DNA from 2 places in the Blastococcus montanus genome. Region 2 is predicted to be linked to the other one. Evidence: riboswitches for the same ligand, from Rfam matches in the RefSeq annotation. Region 2 holds a riboswitch; the other holds the start of a gene.
The links. A riboswitch is a leader RNA that binds a small molecule or an ion and turns the genes downstream of it on or off. The one in region 2 is predicted to bind cyclic di-AMP.

Region 1: linked by a shared signal. The riboswitch ahead of ABDB74_RS12050 (transglycosylase SLT domain-containing protein) and the one ahead of ABDB74_RS19470 (C40 family peptidase) in region 2 are both predicted to bind cyclic di-AMP.

What each region holds. Positions count from the first base shown of each region.
Region 1 covers NZ_CP155551.1:2,493,705-2,503,370, forward strand. The annotation lists gene ABDB74_RS12020 (EAL domain-containing protein) at 1-379, opposite strand, end outside; gene ABDB74_RS12025 (Re/Si-specific NAD(P)(+) transhydrogenase subunit alpha) at 684-2,261, shown strand; gene pntB (Re/Si-specific NAD(P)(+) transhydrogenase subunit beta) at 2,258-3,664, shown strand; gene ABDB74_RS12035 (GAF and ANTAR domain-containing protein) at 4,029-4,748, shown strand; gene ABDB74_RS12040 (hypothetical protein) at 4,822-5,253, shown strand; gene ABDB74_RS12045 (hypothetical protein) at 5,261-5,647, opposite strand; gene ABDB74_RS12050 (transglycosylase SLT domain-containing protein) at 5,899-6,783, opposite strand; cyclic di-AMP (ydaO/yuaA leader) riboswitch at 6,983-7,120, opposite strand; gene ABDB74_RS12055 (50S ribosomal protein L11 methyltransferase) at 7,234-7,890, opposite strand; gene ABDB74_RS12060 (SDR family NAD(P)-dependent oxidoreductase) at 7,935-8,777, opposite strand; gene ABDB74_RS12065 (NAD(P)/FAD-dependent oxidoreductase) at 8,777-9,666, opposite strand, start outside.
Region 2 covers NZ_CP155551.1:4,055,623-4,065,288, reverse strand. The annotation lists gene ABDB74_RS19490 (acVLRF1 family peptidyl-tRNA hydrolase) at 1-89, shown strand, start outside; gene ABDB74_RS19485 (zinc-binding dehydrogenase) at 163-1,173, opposite strand; gene ABDB74_RS19480 (transglycosylase domain-containing protein) at 1,379-3,781, shown strand; gene ABDB74_RS19475 (YhjD/YihY/BrkB family envelope integrity protein) at 3,731-4,684, opposite strand; cyclic di-AMP (ydaO/yuaA leader) riboswitch at 4,879-5,037, shown strand; gene ABDB74_RS19470 (C40 family peptidase) at 5,055-6,170, shown strand; gene ABDB74_RS19465 (hypothetical protein) at 6,192-6,749, opposite strand; gene ABDB74_RS19460 (DUF3817 domain-containing protein) at 6,863-7,186, shown strand; gene ABDB74_RS19455 (serine hydrolase domain-containing protein) at 7,222-8,547, shown strand; gene ABDB74_RS19450 (IS30 family transposase) at 8,613-9,666, shown strand, end outside.

The sequences.
Region 1 (9,666 bases), 1.6 Mb from region 2:
TGGCGGAGACGATGCGGATGGTCCACATCCGGCCGCTGGGGGCCGGTGTCGTCGTGACCAGCGCCTCCACGGTGGCGCCGCTGGCCATCCGCACGGGCAGGGTCATCCGCGCGGTGCGCTCCCGCCGCAGCAGCAGCCTGAGCCCACCGCCGCCGAGGGAGGGGAACAGCTGGTCGACCGGGAGGGCGCGCAGGTCGTCCAGGCCGTAGCCCAGCAGGTCGACCGCGCCGGCGTTCCCCCAGCTCAGGCGGGGACGACCGGCCACCATCTCCGCGACCACCAGCGCGAGGTTGTCGCTGACGCTGGCGCTGTAGAAGACCGAGGACACGATCTCCGGTGGGACGCGGTCGTCGTCGGCAGCGCTGACTGTGACGGACACGGTCTTCCCCTCCTTGCTCGGCGTCCCTGGTTCGGACCCGCCAGAGAGGTTCTTCGGCCGATCCGGGGGACGCCCACCCCCATCCGGGCGGCGCGCACCCCGTTCGGGTGGAGCCCGCCGCCGACTCCCCGGCAATTCCTCACCGATGCGCGGCCGGGCACGTGCGGTCGGTCACATCTCCGGATCCATCAGCCGGAACCGTCCGTTAACAGGCAAGATCCACCCGATCCACCGAGCACCGCGAACGACCCCACCACTGGCGAGCAGGCAACGAGGCCTGCCCACCGAGGATTGGAGCGCCACGATGCAGATCGGAGTCCCGCGCGAGACGCGGCCCCGCGAGACACGGGTGTCCGCGACACCGGCGACCGTGAAGCGGCTCGTGTCGCTGGGGTACGACGTCGTGGTCGAGGGCGGGGCCGGTGCGGCCAGCAGCTTTCCCGACCACGCCTACGCCGACGCGGGCGCTCGGATCGGCTCGACCGACGAGGCGTGGGGGGCCGACGTCGTCCTGCGGGTGAACGCCCCCGCGATCGGGGAGATCGGCCGCCTGCGCGACGGCGCCACGCTGATCAGCCTGCTCTCCCCGGCGCTGAACACCGAACTGGTCGACGCGCTCGCCGCCCGGCCGATCACCGTGCTCGCGATGGACGCCGTCCCCCGGATCTCCCGGGCGCAGTCGATGGACGTGCTGTCCTCGATGGCGAACATCGCCGGCTACCGGGCCGTCGTCGAGGCCGCCCACGTGTTCGGCCGGTTCTTCACCGGGCAGGTGACGGCGGCGGGCAAGGTGCCGCCGGCCACGGTGCTCGTCGCCGGGGCCGGCGTGGCCGGGCTCGCGGCGATCGGCGCGGCGAGCAGCCTGGGGGCGATCGTGCGGGCGACCGACGTCCGCCCCGAGGTCGCCGAGCAGGTCCGTTCGCTCGGCGGGGAGTACGTCGCCGTGCCCGCCGCGGAGGCCCAGGTCAGCACCGACGGGTACGCCCGCGAGATGAGCGAGGACTTCAACCGCCGCGCGGCGCAGATGTACGCCGAGCAGGCCGGGCAGGTCGACATCATCATCACGACCGCGCTGATCCCGGGCCGGCCGGCGCCCCGGCTGATCACCGAGGAGATGGTCGCCTCGATGCGGCCGGGGTCGGTCATCGTCGACATGGCCGCCGCGCAGGGCGGGAACGTCGCCGGCTCGGTGCCCGACGAGATCGTCGTGACCGCCAACGGCGTCTCGATCATCGGCTACACCGACCTGCCGGGGCGGCTGCCCGCCCAGGCCTCCCAGCTCTACGGCACCAACCTGGTCAACCTGCTCACCCTGCTCACCCCGGGCAAGGACGGCCGGCTGGTCCTGGACTTCGACGACGTCGTGCAGCGGGCCATCACCGTCGTGCGCGCGGGCGAGAAGACCTGGCCCCCACCGCCGGTGCAGGTGTCGGCCGCGCCGGCGCCGGCCGCGCCGCCCGCGCCGCCGGCCGGCGCCACCGCCGGTGCGCCCAGCGTGCCCGCGAAGACGCCGGCGCCCGCGCGACGGTTCGCGCTGGTCGGTCTGGGTGCCGCGCTGCTGTTCCTGCTGACCGCCTTCTCGCCGAACGAGCTGGTGCAGCACTTCACCGTGTTCGCCCTCGCCGTCGTCGTCGGCTTCTACGTCATCGGGCACGTGCACCACGCGCTGCACACCCCGCTGATGTCGGTGACCAACGCGATCTCCGGGATCATCGTGGTCGGCGCGCTGCTGCAGCTGAGCAGCGACGACGGCGTCGTGCAGGCGCTCGCCTTCGTCGCCACCCTCGTGGCCAGCATCAACGTCTTCGGCGGCTTCGCCGTCACCCGCCGCATGCTGGGGATGTTCTCCCGCGGCCCGAGCGTGAAGGGCGCGGCCCGATGACCGCCGTCTCCGCCGCCTACGCGGCCTACATCGTCGCCGGCCTGCTGTTCATCCTCAGCCTCGCCGGTCTGTCGAAGCACGAGACCGCCAAGGCGGGCAACACCTACGGCATCGCCGGCATGGCGATCGCGCTGGCGGCCACCATCGGCGTGGCCACCCGCTCCATCTCCGCGGTCGGGCTCACGCTGCTCGTCCTCGCCGTCGCGATCGGCGCGGCCATCGGGCTCTGGCGCGCCCGCAAGGTCGAGATGACCGGCATGCCGGAGCTCATCGCGCTGCTGCACAGCTTCGTCGGCCTGGCCGCCGTCCTCGTCGGCTGGAACGGCTACCTCTCAGTCGAGGGCGCCGAGGGCGGCTCGGTGCTCACCGGCGCCGAGGCCGGTATCCACTCCGGCGAGGTGGTCGTCGGCGTGTTCATCGGCGCGGTCACCTTCACCGGCTCGATCGTGGCCTTCCTGAAGCTGTCGGCGCGGATCAAGAGCAACCCGCTGATGCTGCCGGGCCACAACTGGCTGAACCTGGGCGCGCTGGCGCTGTTCGCGGTGCTGACCGTCGTCTTCGTCGCCGAGCCGAGCCTGCCCGTGCTGGCGCTGGTCACGGTGCTCGCGCTGGCGCTGGGCTGGCACCTGGTCGCCTCGATCGGCGGCGGCGACATGCCGGTCGTCGTCTCGATGCTCAACAGCTACTCCGGCTGGGCCGCCGCCGCCTCGGGCTTCCTGCTGGGCAACGACCTGCTGATCATCACCGGTGCGCTGGTCGGCTCCTCGGGTGCCTACCTCTCCTACATCATGTGCAAGGCGATGAACCGGTCGTTCCTGTCGGTGATCGCCGGCGGGTTCGGCAACGAGGGCAGCGCCGTCGCCTCCGACGTCGACTACGGCGAGCACACGGAGATCACCGCCGAGGAGACCGCCGAGCTGCTGCGGGACGCGAAGTCCGTCGTCATCACGCCCGGCTACGGCATGGCCGTCGCGCAGGCGCAGGGCCCGGTGGCGACCCTGACCCGCACGCTCACCGAGCGCGGCGTCGAGGTGCGCTTCGGCATCCACCCGGTCGCCGGGCGGCTGCCCGGGCACATGAACGTGCTGCTGGCCGAGGCGAAGGTCCCGTACGACGTGGTCCTCGAGATGGACGAGATCAACGACGACCTCGCCACGACCTCCGTCGTCCTGGTCATCGGCGCCAACGACACGGTGAACCCCGCCGCCACCGACGACCCCGGCAGCCCGATCGCCGGAATGCCGGTGTTGCGCGTGTGGGAGGCCGAGCACGTCATCGTGTTCAAGCGGTCGATGAACACCGGCTACGCCGGCGTGCAGAACCCGCTGTTCTTCCGGGACAACACCCAGATGCTCTTCGGGGACGCCCGCGAGCGGGTGGAGGACATCCTCCGGGCGCTCTGAGGGGCCGGTCGGCGGCCGACCGCGGCCCCCGGGTGGGCGCGCGCGACCCCCCGCCGGCTCATGGTGCGGGGCCCGGCACCTGCCGGCCGTCCACGGGTGGGTACGCGGCGTCGTTCACCACGGCCGCCCGGGCCTGCCCGCCTCCGGTCGACCGCCGGTCCGGCGCGAGCGACGCGCCACGCCGTCCCCGGTCGGCCCGGCGGCGGCAGGGCCACCGGACTGACTATGATTGCCCCTGCGCGTCACACAGCCGGCGTGCGCCCGGGCCTCTCGCCCGTCCCGGAGGACCCCTGGAACAGACGGGGGTCCGTCCCCCACCGCCGGCACGCTTCGTCCGGTTACAAGCCCACACGGAGTACCGCGCGTGACGTACCCCGACGACGAGATCTCGGTCGTCCAACCGGCCTTCGATGAGCTGGCACGGCTCTCGTTCGCCGAGCACTCGCTGGAATCGGTCCTGCACAAGGTGACCGAGCTGGCAACCCGCATCCTCCCCGGTCAGCCGATCGCCTCGGTGACGATCGTCGCCGACGGCCGGCCCAGCACGGTGGCCGCGAGCGGCGACCTCGCCGTGCGGCTGGACGAGGTGCAGTACCGCCTCGGTTCGGGCCCGTGCCTGACGGCGGCGGCGTCCGGCCGGCCGGCCGGGATCACCGACACGCACACCGACGGGACCTGGGCGGACTTCGCCGCGGAGGCCGCAGCCGCGGGCTGCGACAGCGTGCTCTCCTACCCGCTGCCGGTGCAGGAGCGGGTGGTCGGCGCGATGAACGTCTACGCGCGCGGGCTCTCGGCCTCCGACGACCGCACGCACGGTCTGGTCTCCCGCCTGGCCGCGTACGCCGTCGGTCCGGTGTCGAACATGTACCTCTACGAGACCGCGGTCGAGCGGGCCGAGCACCTGGAGGCCGCGCTGGAGTACCGGGCGGTGATCGACCAGGCCAAGGGCATCCTCATGGAGCGGCACAAGCTGACCGCCGACCAGGCGTTCCAGCTGCTGGCCCGGGTGTCGATGGAGACCAACACCAAGCTGCGTGACGTGGCGGCCGAGTTCGTGTTGACCGGGGAGCTGCGGGAGCGCTGAGCCGGCGGTTCCTCCCCCGCCGGGATCCGCGAGTCGGCTTGCGCGCCGGACACCGGTCCCCGACGGTGGCCACATGGATCCCTTCCGCGGTCTCGGCATGCCCCGGATCCCGGGGTTCGGCGAGCTGCTCGCGCTGCTGCAGACCCAGACCGAGGCGCTGTCCCAGCTGCCCCGGACGCTGGCCGACCTCAACGGGGCGGTGCGTGAGCTGACCGCCGCGACCACGTCGGCGCGGGAGACGATCGCGTCGGCCCAGCGGATGGCCGAGCGGCTGGAGGACCTGGTCGACGAGCTGGAGGAGCCGGTGCGCGCGCTGCGCCCCGGCATCGAGCGGGTCGGCCGGGTGCTGGACGACCCGGCGGTCGACACCGTGCCCGACACGCTGCGGCGGATCCACGAGGACCTGATGCCGCTCATCTCCGGACTGCGGCAGGCGCAGAGCCGGGTGGGCTCGGTGACCGGGCTGCTGCGCCGCCGCCCGGGGGACGGGGACGACGGCTACTGAGCCACCCTCAGCCGTCGGCGGCAGGCGGCTCGCGGCGGACGAGGTCGCCGACGGCCTCCTCCAGCCGCGCCCACGTGGAGCTCCACTCCACCAGCGGGTCGAGGATCCGCTCGAACACCGCGAGCTGCTGGTCGAAGGCCTGCAGCTGAGCGGTCATCGCCGCGATCGACTGCCGCTGGGCCCTGACGACGTCGGCGATCGCCCGCACCTGCGCGGCGGACATCGCGCCCGGGGGGCTGGGCAGCGCCGGCAGCGACAACCTGCCGGGGACGGCGCCGGCCAGGTTGCGGGCCCGGTCGCTGAAACCGCGCAGCTGGTTGACGAACTCGTCGACGGACCGACCCACGATCCCGCTCGGCGGGGTCGCCCGGTCGGCGTCGTCGGCCTCGGTCATCGCTCCCCCTCCGGCTGCCGTGCCGGATCCGACCTTAGGCGCGCGTCGCCGTCGAGGGCGACCCGTACCGACGGTCCGGGGCACGGGAGCGCCCGCCGGGACATCGATCGCCCCACCCGGTTCAGCGGCCGTCGAGCAGGGCCAGCTCCCGGCCGACCAGCTCGCGACGCCGGCCGCACGACCCCGACCGCGACGGCCGCGGTCGGACTCCTCGGCCGGTGTACTCCCGAACCGGCGTCACGAGCCGCGGGTCAGTACCAGCCCTTCGCCTGGGAGTGGCTCCACGCGCCGCACGGCGAGCCGTAGCGGTTGTTGATGTAGATCAGCCCGGCGTCGATCTGGCGATAGCCGTCGGAGGTCTTGGCGATGCCGGTACCGGCCCACGTCGAGTCGAGGAACTGCGCGATGCCGTAGGCGGTGCTGCGCGGGTTCTGCGCGTTGGGGTTCCAGCCGCTCTCCTTGCCCCACAGGCTCTCCAGGCAGGTGAACTCGCTGCCGCCGACCTTCTGCATGGCGTAGCCCTTGATGGACCCGGCAGGCGCGGCGGGCGCGGCCGGGGCGGCCGGGGCGGCCGGTGCCGGCGCGGCACGCCCGGCGCGGGGGGCGGCGGCCTGCACCTCGGCAGCGCGGGCGGCCTCCGCGGCGCGGGCGGCCTCCGCGGCGCGGGCGGCCTCCGCGGCACGCGCAGCCTCCGCGGCACGGGCGGCCTCGGCCCGTGCGGCCTCCTCGGCGGCACGGCGGGCGGCCTCCTCCGCCTCGAGACGGGCGGCCTCCTCGGCTGCGCGGCGGTCCAGCTCGGCCTGGTCGGCGGCAGCCTGCGCCTCGGCCGCCGCGACCTGCTCGGCCACGCGCTCGCTCCGGCTGGCGGCCAGCGGCTGGAGCGAGCCGGCCGCGGTCTCGGCGACATCGGCCGGAGCCGCGTCGGCGGTGATGCCCAGCTGCTCCGCGATGCTGACCGGCGCCAGCTGCGGCTCCGCCTGTGCAGCGGGCTCGCCGCCGCTGGTGAGGACGCTGGCCGTCAGGCCGCCCGCGGCGGCGACCGCCAGCAGCAGCGCGGGGCGGCGGCCCGCCACGAAACGGCGGCGGCCGCCGGCCGTACGCGCGGCGCGGGCGAAGGAGGTGGGGCGAAGGTTCATGGGGTGGGACTGCTCCAGGTGCAGGGCACAGCAGCCGGCCGTCGGAGCGGCGCGGTGCTGCTGCGAGGTGGTCGAGTGGCAGCGCGGGTGGCGGGCGGGACGCCCGGAGCTCAGCGCGGGGAAGGCGCGCGCGAGGTACCGGACCGGCTGCGGATCCGTGCAGGGTGGACCCGCAGGCTCGCCATGCGGCGGCTCTCCGTTCTTCCGACGGCCGCCTACCGGGTTAGCTGACGGATTCGGGCGGGAAACGGCCCTACCCGCGCCGGAACGTGCCCGGCGCGCGATTCACCCCAGTGCTGCGGTGGGTCCCCGGCTCGCCCCGGAGGGCGACTCGGCGGCGCCCGGCGGACCTCCCCGAATGGGGAGCGGACGACCGGCCGGGCCCAGCCACGGTAACCACCGTTATCCGTCCGTGACAATGCCTGGCGCAGGAAAAGACGTCCGCGGGGCTCAGGGCAGCCGCCACACCGTCGTCCGGCGCAGCTGAGCGGGGTGGTCCGGCGAGGACCCGGTGTCAGGGACCTCGTAGACGGCCAGAGCGCTCAGCCGGTCCTCCGGCAGGTACACCCGGCCCGGATCGCCGATGAGCACCTCCGCCCCCCGGCCGCGGGCGGCGTCGAGGAACGGCAGCACGCGGTCGGTCATCTCCCGGTCGTAGCAGACGTCGCCGGCCAGGATCACCGCCACGTCCGGCGGCGGGGCGCCCAGGACGTCTCCCACGGGCGTGATGCCCGGGGTCCCGTTCCGCTCCGCGTTCACGGTGATCGCGGTGAGCGCGAAGGGGTCGACGTCGCTGGCCAGGACGCCGGTGGCCCCCGCCCGGGCGGCAGCGACGGCCACCAGCCCGCTGCCCGACCCGAGATCCAGCACCGTGCGGCCGGCGACCAGCTCCGGGTGGTCGAGCACGTACCGGGCCAGCGCCTGACCGCCCGGCCAGACCGCGGCCCAGAACGGCGGGTCGGTCGCGGTGTACCCCTGCTCGGTCGCCATCGCCTCCCAGAGGGCCACCACGTCGGCGGCCACGTGGAGCTCCACCTCGGGCACCAGCGCGGGGCGGGCCGGGCGGGTGTGGGCGCGGACGAAGGCGGCGGGAACGGGGAGGTCCACACCGGCAGTCAACCGCACCGCCCGGCCGGCGCCGGTCGCGGCCGTCAGGCCACCGGTGGGCCCGCCCGCCCCGCGCGACGGGCGATCAGCCGCCAGTAGGTCCCCGGCAGCAGCCGCACCAGCACATCGGGGACCGTCGCCGTCCAGCCGATCAGCAACCGCGGGCGGCGCTTCTCGATGGCCGTCACGATCTTCGCCGCGGCCTGCTCCGGTGGCATGCGCAGGAGCCTGGCGAACTGCCGTCGGCCCTCCTCGTACTCCTCCACCGAGACCCCGGAACCGGTCCGGGCGGTCTCCGCGATCCGGGTCCGGACGCCGCCGGGGTGCACCACGGTGACCCCGATGCCGTCGTCGGCCAGCTCGTGGCGGAGCGACTCGCTGAAACCGCGGACCGCGAACTTGCTCGTCGAGTAGGCGGCCTGACCGGCGGGCGCGAAGATCCCGAAGACGCTGGAGACGTTGACGACGTGGGCGCCTGGACGGGTCTTGAGCACCGGCAGCAGCGCATGGGTCAGCCGGACGACGGCGCGGACGTTGATCGCCATCACCCACTCGAACTCCTCGACGGTGACCTGGTCGAACCGCCCGCCGAGCGCCACCCCGGCGTTGTTCACCAGGAGCGTGGTCCCGGGGTGCTCGGCCACGAGGGTCCGCGCGACCGCCGCCGTCGCCTCCTCGTCGGCCAGGTCGACGACGTACGTCGTCACCTGCAGCGCGGGGTGCGCGGCCCGGATCCCCGCGGCGACGCCGTCCAGCCGCTCGGTGTCCCGGTCGAGCAGGACCAGGTGGCTGCCGCGGGCGGCGAGCTGCACCGCCAGCGCCTCGCCGATGCCGCTGGCCGCACCGGTGACGACCGCCGTCCCGCCGGCGAACGCGTAGGGCCGCATCACGCCACCGACGGCTGCGCGTCCGAGGCGGTGGCGACGGCGGCCGGCCGCTGGAAGGTCATGCCCTCGTCCGCCAGCGGCCCGCGCCGCATGAGCGCGACGTCGCGCAGGTAGTTCTGGTGCAGCCGCCACGGGGTCCGCGCCCCCTGCTTCGGCAGGCCCCCGAGGCTGCGCTGCACGTAGCCCGCGGACAGGTCCAGGAACGGCGCGTCCGCACCCTCGGGCGGGGCGACCGGCGTGGCCGAGACGTAGCCGTGGGCGTCCAGGTGGTCCAGCAGCCGGCACACGTAGCGGTTGACCAGGTCGGCCTTCAGCGTCCAGGACGCGTTCGTGTAGCCGATGACCATGGTGAAGTTGGGCACCCCGGAGATCATCATCCCCTTGTAGGAGACGGTCTCGGACAGGTCGACCGGCCGCCCGCCGACGGTGATGCTCATCCCGCCGACCGGGAGCAGGTTCAGCCCCGTGGCGGTCACCACGACATCGGCCGCCAGGTGCTCGCCCGAGGCGAGCTCGATGCCGTCCTCGGTGAACGTGCGGATCCGGTCGGTGGCGATCGAGGCCGTGCCCGCGCGCAGGCTGCGGAACAGATCGCCGTCGGGCACCAGGCACAGCCGCTGGTCCCACGGGTCGTAGGGCGGGTTGAAGTGCGTGTCGACGTCGACGCCGGCCGGCAACTGCTTGGCGGTGAGCCGGCGGACGAGCGCACGGACCAGGGCGGGACGACGGCGGCTGAGCTGGTAGAGCGCGGTGGACGTGAGCACGTTCTTCCACCGGACGATCGGATAGGCGAGCCGGGCCGGCAGCCGCGAGCGCAGCGCCAGGGCCAGCGGGTCGCGGCCGGGCAGGGACAGCACGTAGCTGGGTGTCCGCTGCAGCATCGTCACGT
Region 2 (9,666 bases):
GGGACCCGACGAAGGCCGTCCTGCTGGAGACGCCGAGGCAGTTCCGCGCGGTCGACGTGCACATCGTGGAGCCGCAGGACCGCTCCTGACGTCGTCGTCCGGCCGGCTCCGGTCAGCGGGGCGACGGCGCCCGGCCGCGGTGTCGCCCGGAGGACGACGGCGTCACGGCGTGATGACCAGGCGGATGGGGTCGCCCTCCTTGCGGGCCAGCCGCTCGACGCCGTCGGCGGCCTCGGTCAGCGGCAGGGTGCCGGAGATCGACCGGGAGAGGTCGAGCCGGTGGTGCCGGACGAGGGAGACCAGCTCCTCCACGTGCCCGGGCTCGGAGCCGTAGTGGCCGAGGATCCGCTGCCCGAAGTAGCTGAACTGGGTGCCGTTGCGGATCGACAGCGGCTGGTCGGTGAGGCCGACGAGCACCAGCGCCCCGTCCCGCTCCAGGCAGCGCACCGCCTGCTCGCGGACCGGGGCGACGCCGGCGAAGTCGAACGCGTACGCCAGCCCGGCGCCCCCGGTGAGCTCCCGGACGCGCGCGGCGATGTCCTCGGCCGGGTCGAGGGCCAGGTCGGCGCCGAAGTCCAGCGCGCGCTGCCGGGCGGCCGGCACCGGGTCGACGGCGACGATCGGGGCGGCCCCGGCCAGGCGCAGCAGCTGCACCGCGTGCGCCCCCAGTCCGCCGATGCCCCACACGCCGACCGGCTGGGCGGCGCGCACCTGGGCGGTCCGCACGATCGAGGCCCACGGCGTCGACACCGCGTCGGGCACGATGCACGCCTGCTCGAACGGGAGGTCGTCGGGGATCGGGACGACCGTGTCCGCGGTGGCCAGGGCGTACTGCGCCCAGCCGCCGTCGTAGTCCACCCCGCGGGTGTGCACCCAGCCGTCCTTCTCCTCGCCGGCCTGCAGCAGCACCCGCTGGCCCAGCGTCCGGCCGGTGACGCCGTCGCCCAGCTCGGCCACGGTGCCCGCGACCTCGTGGCCGAGGGTCACCTCGTCGCCGGCCAGGAACAGCGGGGAGAGCTGCCCCTCGATCAGGTGCACGTCGGAGAGGCAGATGCCCGCGGCGGCCACCGCGATCACCACCTCACCCGGCCCCGGCACCGGCTTCGGCACCTCCTTCACCACGAACTCGCGGGTCCGCACGTTCAGCCGGCCGGCCAGCATCGAGTCAGTCATGGTCCGTTCCTACCGAGCCGGCCCGCGCGGCACACCACCGGTGCCCGTGCCCGAGCGGTCCCCCGGGGCCGCGGGCCGTGGCGCCCGGCGGCGGATGGGGCGGGCGGGGCTCCCGGGACCGTCCCGGTCGCGCCTTCGCCGGAACCGTGGTCGGAACCCGAGATCATCCCCGCTGAGCTGGTCGCCGAAGCCGGGAGGGAAGGTCATGCAGTCGCGCAGGGGAACGGGCCGCACGCTGCTGTCCCTGGTCGGGGCCGTGCTGCTGGCCGGCGTCCTGCTGGCCGGGCTGCTCCTGCCCTGGGTCGGTGGCCCGGCGCTGGGCGCCCAGAGCTCGTCGGCGCTGCTCGGCGAGCCCGCGGAGGAGCTGACCATCGGCCCGCCCCGCCGCAACACCGTGATGCTCGCGGCCGACGGTGAGCCGATCACGCACTTCTACGCCGAGAACCGGGCGCCGGTCGAGGCCGACCAGATGGCCGAGGTCGTGCGGCAGGCCCTCATCGCGATCGAGGACGCGCGGTTCTACGACCACGGCGGCCTCGACGTGCAGGGCACCGTCCGTGCGCTGGTCACCAACCTCGCCGCGGGGGAGATCGAGGAGGGCGGCTCCACGCTCACCCAGCAGCTGGTCAAGCAGACCCTGCTGCAGGCCGCCCGGACGCAGGCCGAGCGGGACGCCGCCGTCGAGAAGACGGTCGCCCGCAAGCTGCGCGAGGCGCGCCTGGCGCTGGCGCTGGAGGCCACCCACTCCAAGGACGAGCTGCTCACGCGGTACCTCAACATCGTCTACTTCGGGCGCAACGCCTACGGGGTCCAGCCCGCGGCCCAGGCGTTCTTCGGGGTCGATGCGGCGGCCCTCACCCTGCCGCAGGCGGCGATGCTGGCCGGGCTGGTGCAGAACCCGTCCGACCACGATCCGTTCGTCAACCCCGAGGGTGCCACGATCCGTCGCAACCAGGTGCTGGCCCGCATGGCCGACCAGGGGTACATCACCCCCGAGCAGCAGGCCACGGCATCGGCCGAGCCCCTCGGGCTGGCCCCCGGGGCGGCCCCCGCCCGCGGCTGCGCCGAGGCGACCGTCGGCGCCTACGTCTGCGACTTCGTGCAGCGCTACCTGATCGGGGAGCTCGGCCTCACCCAGGAGGACCTGGACCGCAACGGCTACGTCATCCAGACCACGCTGGACCCGGAGCTGCAGCGCTCCGGTGACGCCGCGGTGCTGGCGACCGAGCCCCTCGACAGCTCGCTGGCGGCGACGTTCACGGCGGTCGAGCCGGGCACCGGGCACCTGCTGGCGATGAGCGTGAACCGGGTCTTCGGCTACGACGAGAACGACCGGACCCAGGAGTCGGTCAACCTCAACGCCGCGCCCAGCCGCGGTGCCGGGTCGACGTACAAGGTCTTCGTCGCGGCGGCCGCGCTGGCCCGGGGGTACTCGACCGAGTACACCCTCACCGCCCCGAGCCCGTACCACTCCCGCGTCTACCGGGACCAGGGCGGCCCGTACGACGTCCGGAACTCCGGGACCTACCGCGCGACCCTGGACCTGACCACGGCGCTGTACCAGTCGTCCAACACCTACTTCCTGGCCCTCGAGGACGCCCTGGGCAGCATCGAGGAGCCGGTGCGCATCGCCGAGCGGATGGGCCTGTACGAGCACGGCCCCGCCGGGCTGGCCGAGAAGACGATCGAGCAGAACAACGGCTCGTTCGCCTTCGGCCCCGAGGCCACCAGCCCGCTGGGGCTGGCCGGTGCCTACTCGACGCTGGCCGCGAGCGGGACGCAGTGCGACGTCGTCCCGGTCACCGCGCTGCTCGACCGCTCCGGGGAGCCGGTCCTCGACGACGACGGCGAGCCGCTGGTCGGCGGGGACCGGTGCACCTCCGACGCCATCCCGGCCGGGGTCGCGAACACCCTCAACCAGATGCTGCGCAAGGACGTCGAACCCGGCTACGCCGGGCAGACCGGCCGGCGCGCCTACGTCCCCGGCCACCAGATCGCCGGCAAGACCGGCACCACCCAGGAGAACGTCTCGGTCGCCTTCGTCGGCTACACCCCGGAGATCGCGGCGAGCGTCATGGTCTTCAACCCCACGGAGAAGGAGGACGTCGGCGGCTTCGGCGGCGGCAAGGGCGCCACCATCTGGCACGACGCGATGGCGCCGATCCTCACGGCCCGCGGCAGCAGCGACTTCCCGCCGGCCGACCCGGCCGTGGTCCGGGGCAACACGATCCGGGTGCCGAGCTGCTCGGACCCGTTCGACTGCCAGGACGCGCTGCGGCGGGCCGGCCTCGTCGACTGGGTCATCCGGGTGGACAGCGACCTGGCGCCGGGGGAGCTGGTGGGCACGAGCCCGCCGGCGGGAGGCCGCGCCGTCCGCGGCCAGGTGGTCGCCATCCTGGTCAGCAACGGCTCGCGCCACGTCCCGCCGCCGCCACCCCCTCCGCTGCCTCCGCCGCCCGTTCCCCAGCCGCCGCCGGCGCCCGTTCCCGAGCCGCCGGCCCCGCCGGCACCGCCGGCACCGGACACAGTTCCGGACGGCGGCACGGAGCCGCCGGACTCACCGGACGTGGTCGAGACCCGGTCCTGGCGCGACCGGCTGCCCTCCTGACCGCCGGGCGGGCCCGGGCCGCCGGCCGAGCAGGTCGTCCAGCGACTCCGTCGCCAGCCAGCCGCACAGCACGACGAGGTGCAGCAGGAACAGCCAGAGGCCGAGCGCGACCACCCCGCCGACGACGTCGAGCCCGCCGAACGGTGCACCGAGGTCCAGCGGGAGGGAGAGGAACAGCACGAAGCCCTGGAGGAAGCCCGACAGGCAGGCGGCGGTGAAGAGCGCGCCCGCGGCCAGGGCCGGCCAGCGGACCCGGCCGCCGCCCACCACCTGGAACCCCCACGCGAGCGGGACGGTGAGGGCCGCGAGGACCGCGTAGAACCCCACCGCGACCTGCCCCAGCGTGGCGGCGACGCCACCTCGGTCGGCGAGGTCGGCCATGAGCGAGGCGACCAGCAGGAGCGGGTACAGCAGCGCCGGCGCGAGGACGAGGAGGGGAAGGGTCGCCAGCCGGCCGCGCCAGCCGGTCATCCCCTCCTTCCGGGCACTGAACCGCATGAGCGCGCGGCGCAGGCCCTCGCCGTAGAGCGACATCGGGAGCAGGGCCAGCAGCGCCCCGATCGGATCCAGGTCCACGCCGGCGTCCACCAGGCGCGCGACGGCGGCCGGCGCGCCGAGGTCACCGGGCAGCAGGTCGGCCAGCCGGGCCCCCAGGTCGTGCACGCGGCCGGCGGAGGTGAGCCAGGTCGTCAGGCCGAACGCCAGCACGAGCAGGGGCACCACCGCGATCCCGGCGTAGAAGGTCAGGCCGGCGGCGATCAGCGCCAGGTCCCGGCCCCGCAGCCGGGTGCGTACGCCGGAGGTGACGCCGGTCAGCAGGGCACGCGGCCACGGCCGGGTGCCGAACGGGAGCATCCCTCCGTAGTGGTCCTCGCGTGGGGTGCCGAAACGGGGCCGGCGCACCGTCCGCACGCCCGCCGCCGCGTGCGGGGCGCCGGCCGGGAGATGACGGATCGCAGACCGGCGGTGCCGCGCAACGTGACGAGGCGCGCAGCCGTCCAGGTCGGGAAATGTGGCCCAGGGATTGTCACGGTCCGGTCACGGCCCTACGGTGGGTCCGTCCGCCGGGGCCCCACGTCACTGCTTGAGTGACACCCCGCCGGGCGCCGTCGAGCCGGTCATCCACAATTGTGGGTGCGCGGGCCGGGGACCCACCGCAGCACTGGGGTGTAGCGCGGGCGGCCATGTGCCGTCGCGCCGGGCGAACTCCCGCTCGAACCCGTCAGCTAACCCGGTAGGCGGCTCGTGGATGAGATCGGAGAGCCGCCGCACCATGGCGACCCCCCTGCGCACGCCCGCCCGCCGCCGCACCGTCCGGGCCGGTCTGGCCCTCGCCGGCACGGTCGGGCTCCTGCTGACCGCGGTTCCCGCGTCCGCGGACCCCGGAGACCCGAGCACCTCGGCGGAGGCCGCCCAGCTGATCGCCGAGCGCGGCCACGAGCTCGAGATCATCACCGAGCAGTTCAACGAGGCGCGCGATGCGCTCGACGCCCAGCAGGCCGCCGCGGAGGCCGCGGCCGCTCAGCTGGAGCAGGCCACCGCCGCCCTGGCCGCCGCGCAGGAGGCGGTACGGGGCGTCGCGCGCAGCGCGTTCACCGGCGAGAGCCTCGGGTCGCTGCAGGCCCTCATGACCAGCGAGTCGGCCGACGAGTTCGTCAGCCGCGTCGCCACGCTGCAGGCGATCGCCGGCCACCAGAACGGCGTCCTCGACCACGCCGCGGAGGCCAACGTCGCCGCCGCACAGGCGCAGGCCGCCGCCGAGACGACCGCCGCGGACGCGCAGGCCGCCTACGACGCCGTCGCCGCGCAGCAGGCCGACCTGGAGCGGCAGGTCGCCGACTACCAGGCCCAGTACGAGCGGCTCAGCGCCGCGGAGCAGCAGGCGGCCGCAGCGGCCGCCGCGGCCGCCCACGCCACCGCGCACGCCGCCGAGGTGGCGGAGGAGCGCAGCGCCGCGCCGGAGCGGGCCAGCCGTACCGAGCGGACCGCCCCCGCGCCCGGCGCCGCGCCGCCGGCGCCGGTCGTCGCGAACGGTTCGGCCGCGCAGATCGCCGTCGACACGGCCATGGCCCAGCGCGGCAAGCCGTACGTGTGGGCCGCGTCGGGGCCGGGCTCCTTCGACTGCTCGGGACTCACCAGCTACGCGTACCGGGCGGCCGGCATCAGCCTTCCGCGCGCCAGCCGCAACCAGGCGGCCACCGGCCAGCCGGTGTCCCGCGCCGAGGCCCGCCCCGGCGACCTGGTGTCCTTCTACAGCCCGGTGAGCCACATCGGCATCTACATCGGCAACGGCCAGATGGTGCACGCGCCGACGTCCGGTGACGTCGTGAAGGTGGCGAGCGTCGACTCCATGGGCGCCACCCCCAAGTTCAACCGCGTCGCGAGCTGACGGCTCAGCTGCGGGGCCGGGTCAGGGCGGGAACGCCGCCCGACCCGGCCCGGTCACCTGCTGGAGCAGCCCCCAGACGAACGCCGCACGGACGCCGCCGGGCAGGTGTACCTCCCAGCGGGTGACCACCCGGGGATCGACCCCGCGTGCACCCGGCAGGCCGACGACGTCGTCGAGCACGTGCTCCCAGACGAGCAGCCGGCCGGCCGACGCCGCGGGGACGCGGGACCCCGGCGCCCGGACCAGGTGCTCGTTCAGCACCGATCCACCCGGGCCCGTGAGCATCTCCCACCACAGGTGCGGCCACAGCGGCAACGGCCAGCGGCGGACCTGGACGTCGAGGTCGCCGAAGCGCCGGTCCTCCAGCTCCTCCGGTGGGCCGAGGACCGCCACGCGCAGCGCCAGCCCGCGAGGGGCCCGGGGGGAGTGCTGCAGCGCCTGCCAGCGGGTGTGCGCGGCGTGCGCCTCGGCCCGGGTGGCGCCGAGCCGCGGGAGCGCCGCGGCCGTGAGGTCGGGACGGACGTCGGCCATCCGGCGCAGCAGCACCAGGCAGAACTCCCGCCGGGCCAGTCCGCGCACGTGCCCGACCCTGCCACGCCGCCGGCTGCCGCGAAGGTCACACCCGCGACGGGGACCCGGTCGCGCCCCGGGGCGTTGAGGATCGGGAACCCCCACCGACCGGAGGACGTCCGTTGAACCCCCGCACCGCCGCCACCGCCTTCCGCATCGTCGCCGTCGCCGAGGCGCTGTCCTGGATCGGCCTGCTGGCCGGGATGTTCGTCAAGCGGGTGCTCGAGGCCTCAGAGGTCGGCGTCCAGGTCTTCGGCCCGATCCACGGCGGGATCTTCGTGCTCTACCTCGTGGTCGCGCTCGTCGCCGCCCGCGTGCTGGGCTGGTCGCGGGGCACCACGGTGCTCGCGCTGGCCGCCTCGGTCCCGCCGCTGGCCACGGTCTGGTTCGAACGGCGGGCCACCCGCTCCGGTGAGCTGCCCACGCGCGAGGCCCTGACCGCCTGACCCGCCGGGCGGGGCGGCTCGCTACGGTCGCCGTCATGCCCGAGGCCGTCCTCCCCAGCACCGCCCGCCTCCTGCTGGCGCGGACCGCTCGCGTCCAGCGCGAGGGGCGGGCCCCCGGCCTGGTCGCCGGGGTGGTCCGCGACGGCGGCCTGGTGTGGTCGACCGGCCGGGGCGACGTGCCCGGGCCGCACACCGACGTCCAGTACCGGCTGGGGTCCATCAGCAAGAGCGTGACGGCGGTGGTGGTCCTGCGCCTGCGCGACGAGGGGCGCCTGCACCTCGACGACCCGCTGGACCGGCACCTGCCGGGGACACCGTTCGGCGACCGGACGGTCGGGCAGCTGCTGTCGCACCTCGCCGGTGCGTCGGCCGAGAGCCCAGGCGGCTGGTGGGAGCGGACCCCGGGCGGCTCGCTCGACGAGCTGGGGCTGGGGGACACCGATGTCGTCCTCGGCGCCGCCCGCCGGTTCCACTACTCCAATCTCGGCTTCGGCCTGCTCGGGGAGCTGGTGGCCCGCCTGCGGGGCACCTCCTGGGACGACGCGGTGCGGGCGGAGGTGCTCGCGCCGCTCGGCATGGACCGGACGACGCCGCGACCGGTGGCCCCCGCCGCCGAGGGCCGCGCGGTGCACCCGTGGGCCGACGTCGTGCTCCCCGAGCCCGAGCACCACGCCGGCGTGATGGCCGCCGCCGGTCAGCTGTGGGCCACGCTGGCAGATCTCGGGCGGTTCGCGGCCTTCCTGCTCGGCGACACCGCCGACGTCCTCGACCCGGCCACGCTCGAGGAGATGACCGTGCCCGCCGGGGTGGACTCGTCGGCGCCGGGCTGGTCGGGGTACGGCCTGGGCCTGCAGGTGGTGCGGGTGGACGGCCGGACGCTCGTCGGGCACGGCGGGTCGATGCCGGGTTTCCTCGCCGGGGTCTTCGTCGACCGGGACGAGCAGGCCGGCGCGGTCTCGCTGGCCAACACCACCAGCGGCCTGGACCCGCTGGTCTTCGGGCTGCTGGCCGACCTGCGGGCCGCCGAGCCGCGGATCGTCGAGCCGTGGGCGCCCTCGCCGTCACCGGTGCCGCTGGAGAGCCTCGGCGTCTGGTTCTGGGGGCCGGCGCCGTACGCGCTCCGGGCGGTGGGCGGCGGGCTGCTGCACCTCGGCCCGCTGCCCGGCCGGCCGGGGCGGGCGAGCCGGTTCGCCCGCGGCGCCGACGGCAGGTGGGTGGGCCTGGACGGCTACTTCGCCGGCGAGACGCTGCGCATCGCCGCCGACCACCTGGACCTGGACACCTTCGTCTTCACCCGCAGGCCCTACGACCCCGCGGCTCCCGTGCCCGGCGGCGTGGACGAGCGCGGCTGGCGCTGCTGAAGGACCGTCCGGCTCACCCCGCGCCACGATCAGCTCACCCGGGCTCAGGGGGTCGTTGCAACTCCCTGAGCCCGGGGGTGGGCGTGGCGGTGACGCGGGAGAAGGAGCGGCGGTTCTGGCGGGCGGTGGTGAGGCGGGGTGCCTCGACCGCTGCAGCCGCCGCTGAGGCCCGGGTGGATCAGGTCGTGGCGCGGCGATGGTTCCGTGAGTGTGGCGGGGTGGCACCTGTAGACCTGAGCGAGCCGAGCGGCCGGTTGTTGTCGTTGTCCGAGCGGGAAGAGATCTCGCGGGGCCTGGCCGCCGGGTGCAGCCAGGCCGAGATCGCCCGTCGGATCGGCCGTGATCGGTCCACGATCAGCCGCGAGCTGCGCCGCAACCGGCCGCCGGGGCGCAAGCCGTATCGGGCAGTCCATGCTCAGCGGGCTGCCGAGGCGCGGGCTCGGCGACCCAAGCGGCGCAAGCTGGAGCACGAGCCGCTGCGGGTGGCGGTGCAGGCCGATCTGTCCAGGAAGTGGTCCCCGGAGGAGATCGCCGCCCGACTGCGGCGGCGGTTCCCCGACGATGAGGCGATGGAGGCCTCTCACGAGACGATCTACCGGGCGCTCTACGTCCAAGGCCGCGGTGAACTACGTCGGGAGCTGGCTAGCTGCCTGCGCACCGGCCGGGCGATCCGCAAGCCGCGCAAGCGGGTCGATGGCCGCGCCGATCCCGACCGGCGTATTCCGGACAAGGTCATGATCAGCGAACGGCCGGCCGAGGTCGCCGACCGGGCGGTTCCTGGGCATTGGGAGGGCGACCTCATCCTGGGCAAGAACAACCGCTCCGCGATCGGCACGCTGGTCGAGCGTTCCACCCGCTTCTGCATGCTGCTGCACCTGCCGGGCGGGCCCGGGGACCCGATCGCCGTCCGCGATCAGATCGTGGCCACCATCGGCACCTTGCCCGCATTCCTACGGCGCTCCCTGACCTGGGACCAAGGCCTGGAGATGCGCCGGCACACCGAGATCATCCTCGCCGCCGACCTGCCGGTCTACTTCTGCGACCCGCGCTCACCCTGGCAGCGAGGCACCAACGAGAACACCAACGGGCTGCTGCGCCAGTACTTCCCCAAAGGCACCG